DNA from 2 places in the Hymenobacter sp. UYAg731 genome. Region 2 is predicted to be linked to the other one. Evidence: riboswitches for the same ligand, from Rfam matches in the RefSeq annotation. Region 2 holds a riboswitch; the other holds the start of a gene.
The links. Region 2 has a riboswitch for cobalamin ahead of ACVWYF_RS22130 (TonB-dependent receptor plug domain-containing protein). Riboswitches for the same ligand answer to the same signal wherever they lie in the genome.
Positions count from the first base shown of each region.

Region 1: linked by a shared signal. The riboswitch ahead of ACVWYF_RS18540 (acyl-CoA thioesterase) and the one ahead of ACVWYF_RS22130 (TonB-dependent receptor plug domain-containing protein) in region 2 are both predicted to bind cobalamin.

Region 1 is NZ_JBSSEC010000006.1:115,577-118,021, reverse strand. It holds gene ACVWYF_RS18545 (putative sulfate/molybdate transporter) at 1-606, shown strand, start outside; gene ACVWYF_RS18540 (acyl-CoA thioesterase) at 1,007-1,441, opposite strand; cobalamin riboswitch at 1,588-1,811, opposite strand; gene ACVWYF_RS18535 (MDR family MFS transporter) at 1,895-2,445, opposite strand, start outside.
Region 2 is NZ_JBSSEC010000010.1:65,390-67,834, forward strand. It holds gene ACVWYF_RS22120 (TonB-dependent receptor) at 1-43, shown strand, start outside; gene ACVWYF_RS22125 (transporter) at 85-966, shown strand; cobalamin riboswitch at 1,051-1,265, shown strand; gene ACVWYF_RS22130 (TonB-dependent receptor plug domain-containing protein) at 1,427-2,445, shown strand, end outside.

The sequences.
Region 1 (2,445 bases), on a different contig from region 2:
TTGGCCACGGCGCAGCGGGCAGTGGGCCTGCACCTGCCCACCTGGCACCTGCCGCAGTCACAGGATATTCTCACCGGCGCGGTGCTGCTGGCGCTGCCCCAGATTCCGCTCTCGCTCGGCAACTCCATTCTGGCCACCAAGCAGGTGGCGCAGGACTTATTTCCGGAGCGCGAGCCGCTCACCATCCGTAAAATCAGCTTCACCTACGCGCTGATGAACCTAGTGAACCCGTTTTTCGGGGGCTTTCCGGTGTGCCACGGCTCGGGCGGCATGGTGGGGCACTATGCGTTTGGGGCGCGCACGGGCGGCTCGGTGGTCATTTATGGCAGCATCTTTCTGGTGATGGGGCTGTTTTTCAGCCAGGGCTTTGCCGAGGTGGTGCAGATTTTTCCGCTGCCGGTGCTGGGCGTGCTGCTGCTGTTCGAGGCGCTGTCATTGGCCACATTGCTGCGCGACGTGAGCACGAGCCGCGCCGATTTGTTAGTGGCGCTGCTGGTGGGGCTGCTCTGCGCCGGCCTGCCGTATGGGTATTTGGTGGGCTTGATTGTGGGCACGGCCATTTACTACGCCATGCAGCGCGGCTGGGTGGGGCTGGGGAAGCACTAGCCCCGCTGGCCCACCCCAAACTATGGGCGGTGGTTTGGGGCTTAAACCCGCCTCCCATAGTTTGGGGTGGAGGAATTAAGGCGAAAATCAGCCAGCCATAATTTGGGGTGACGGGTTTTGGTCCCAAACGCACCAGCCATAGTTTGGGGTGGCGGGCTTGGGCTTAAAACCGGCCAACCCAAACTATGGAAGAAGAATTTAGCGCCAAACCCTGCTCCCATAGTTTGGGGTGGGTTGTTTTGGCCTTGCAGATGGTGTTCGCTGGTAGGGCCACCTTTAGCTCCAAACCCAGCCCTACCAACGTTGGTAAGGCCATTTTTGGCCCCAAGCCCATCGTTACCAACGTTGGTAGGGCAGGAATTAAGACCAAATGTGGTCCTACCAATGTTGGTAAGGCCCGCTATGAGGCCAAAGGTGGCGTTACCAGCGTTGGTGAGGCCGACGGTTCTTCGGCGAGAATCCGCACGGGCTGCTTGTGCTCGTCCACGGCCACGAAGGTGAACAGGCCGGTCACGGCCTTGTGGCGGTCTTCGGAATACATCTGCTCCACAAATAGCTCGACGCGCACTTTGAGGCTGGTACGGCCGACGTGCTCGATGTTGGCCACCAGCTCCACCAGCGAGCCGCCGGGAATGGGGTGCGTAAAATCGACCCGCTCGGAAGACACGGTCACCATTTTCAGGCGCGAAAAGCGGGTGGCGGCGATGAAGGCCACCTCATCCATGAGCAGCAGCGTGGTGCCACCGAACAGGGTGTCGTAGTGGTTGGTGGTGTTGGGGAACACGGCTTTGAAGATGCGCGTTTCGGCGCGGGCAATGCGGTCGGCAAGAAGCATGGGCAACGGGGTGAGGGGTGAGAAACGGCCTCCGTTTGCATTCAAGCCCCTTATTGCCAAAGCCCGCCACCGGCCGCACGCCGCCCCGGCCGCGCCCCAGGCGCGGCGGCACGGCACCGCCGATGCCAGCCCCAAAGCGCGAGGGCAGCATCACTCGGCGGCCGGCAGGTCTCCTGACTTATTTCGGGCCGGCCCCGCCCTTCTCGGCCCGGTTTCAGGGGGCCAATGGGCATGCGTGGAGCCACCGGCTCCGGCTGGTGAAGGCCGGGAAACTCACAGTAGCGCGTCTGTTCGGGAGTTGCACCCGATTCCCTTTTAATCTTTACCCCGGCCGAAACCGGGGTTAAAAACCGTCCGCTGATTAAAGGAAATCAAACCGAGAACCAACGCGGCGAAGGTACGGGCGGAACGCTGAAACGAGTAGGGGCAAGCCCTCCGGGTACGACCCCGCCCCTACTCCGCCAGGGCCGGCGCGTTCTCATTGGCCTTGCGCAGCGGCAGCTCCGGCACCAGCAGCGTGAGCAGCAGGCCGCCCACCACCAGCAAAATATCCACCACGTACACCCGCCGAATGGCCGTGGCGAAGGCCGCCCGCACCGCCGGGTCGGCCGCGCCGGCGGTGGTGGTGGGCACGGCCGGCCCTTCCGCCACTACCGCCGGGCCGGCGGCGGGGCGGGACTGCGCAACGGCCGGCAGGCTGTGGGCCAGCGTGAAGGCCAGCACCGCGCCCAGGGCCGAGGCGGTGAGCGCCCCGCCAATTTGCCGAAAAAACTGGCTGGCCGAGGTGGCCTGGCCCATGAGGGCGGGCACGGTGGCGTTCTGAATGGCCAGGGTGTAAAGCGGCATCGTTGGCCCAAGGCCCAGGCCGCACACGGCCAGATAGAGGAGCACTTGGTAGTACTGCACGGTGGGCGGCATGGTGGCCAGCAGGCTCAGGCCCACCAGTAGCAGTACGAGGCCGCCCAGCATCCAGCGCTTGTAGTGGCCGAAGCGCGACACCATCT
Region 2 (2,445 bases):
CCCCGGCCGCAACGTGGCGATGAAAGTAGTGGTGCCGTTTTAGCGCGAAGCGGCCGAGCGGGGAGGTGTTGCGTATAGGCGGCCATGCCAACAACCATTACCCTGCTGCGCTTCTGTGCGTTTTGCTTAACAATACTGGGCCCTGCTACCAAGGTGCTGGCCCAGAAAAGTGTTCAGAACGACACGATTAAGGTCGATAAGAACCAGTTTAACCTGTTTCGGCCCACGCCGCGCAAATACATGCGCCCCATGGTGCCCGACCGCCCAGGCATCACCGAAAGCCCGTATTCCGTCGATGCGGGCCACTTTCAGTACGAAACCGATGCCCTGCGCCTGCTCACGCGCCGCGAGGGCACGGCCTACGGGCACGACTGGTACATCAACCACGCCCTGGCGAAAATCGGCCTCACCAACCGGACCGACCTGCAAGTGGGCCTCGATTCCTACACCGACACCCGCAACTACGACGATGCCGACCCCAGCCAGACGGCCGTATTCCGGGGCCTCGGTGACCTGAACCTGCGCCTGAAGCACACGCTGGTGGGCGACGACAACAGCCGCTGGGCCCTGGGCCTGATTGGCTACGCCACCCTGCCCACCGGCGGCCCGCGCGGCGATGGAGCCGTGGAATACGGGGCCGTGCTGCCCGTGGTGTATCAGCTCAACAAGCCTTGGAGCATTGGCGGGCAGGTGGCCACGCAGGTGTACTGGGACCGCGAAACCCACTCGCACTACCTCCAGCTCACGCCCACGTTCACCACTGACTATCAGTTCAGTAAGCTCATTCAGGTGTTCGCGGAGCTGGTGGGCTACCGCGATGTGCGCCAGTCCTCCTGGCTGAGCTCCATCAATACCGGGGCCCAGCTCGACGTGAGCGACAACGTGCAGCTCGATTTCGGCACCCACCAGCCCATCACCAACTCCGTGGACCGCGAATATTTTATCGGGATGAGCTTCCGACGGTGAGGTTGTAGCGTGGACTCTGCGAGTCCGCGCCTTGTAATGGCCGCCCCACCGGAACGCGGTCTCGCAGAGTCCACGCTACGCGCCCTACCTTTGCCCCGTCAAGGTGCCAGACCCCAATCGCGGGGCGCGGCTGAAAAGGGAATCCGGTTCAATGCCGGAGCTGTCCCCGCAACTGTACGCTTCACATCGGGGCGGGCCACGAATGCCACTGTTTACTAGTTGATTTTCAACTGAATAAATGGGAAGGCGGCCCGCTCGGCGAAGCAAGCCAGGAGACCTGCCCGGACATTCACAGGTTCAGCATTCGCGGAGGACGAATGGAGAAAGAGAGCAGCGGCGGCCTTCGGGCAGCCACCTTACCCCCTGTTTTTCGGCCTCGGTCTGGCGCTGGTTTTCTTCATCTGAAGAAGGCTTTCGGTAGATTTTGAATCGAATTTTCTTAATCGAAAATTTGATTCGGATGCGTTGTCTTTTACTCAACTGGTTGGCGGTAGTCTGCGGATTACTGGCCGGTACCGGTGTGGCCCAAGCTCAGTCGCTGCGCGCCGTGCCGCCCGATTCGGCCCGGCTCAGCCGGCGGCTGCACCGGCTGGCTGAAGTGAACGTGCGGGCCGTGGGCCCCGAGCGGTTTGCCACCGGCAGCCGGCACTACGAAGCCGATTCGGCCACCCTGAGCCAGTACCGCGACGGCACCGTAGCCGAGCTGCTGCAAGACCGCACCCCGCTGTATATCAAGAGTTACGGGCCGGGGCAGTTGGCTTCCATCAGTATCCGGGGCACCTCGGCCCAGCAAACGGCCGTGCTTTGGAACGGCCTGAACATCATGTTGCCCACCCTAGGTCAGAACGATTTCGCGTTGCTGCCCGTGGGGGCCAACACCCGCCTGGCCGTGCAGTCCGGCCCAAGCGCCGCCCTCTACGGCAGCGGGGCCATCGGCGGGGCTGTGCTTCTGAATACCGCGCCCGACTGGCGGCCCGGCCTGCGGGGCAGCGTGCAGGCCGATGCCGGCAGTTTCGGCCTACGCGGCGGCAGCGCCGAGGTGAGTACCGCCAGCACCGCCGTGGCCGTGCGCGTGGCCGCCAGCTACCGCCAGGCCCTCAACAACTACCCCTACACCACCCAGGAATTTGGCGGGCCGGTGCGGCACACGCTGGCCGGGGCCGCTCTGCGCCACCAGTGGAGCCTGGCCCCCGAAGTGGCCCTGCGCGTGGGCCCGGCCGGCCAGCTCACGGCCAGCGCCTGGTTCACCGATACCGACCGTGAAGTGCAGCCCGCCGCCACCGGCCTCAACCGCCGTGCCGAGCAGTTCGACCAGAGCCGCCGGCTGGTGCTCAGCTACCGCCACCAGGCTTCGGCGCGGGCGCAGTGGCTGGTGCGCGCCGCCGCGTTTGAGGACGTGCTGAACTACCACGACATCAGCATCACGAGCGACTCGCGGGTGCGGACCACCCAGGGCCAGGCCGAATACACGGCCGCCGT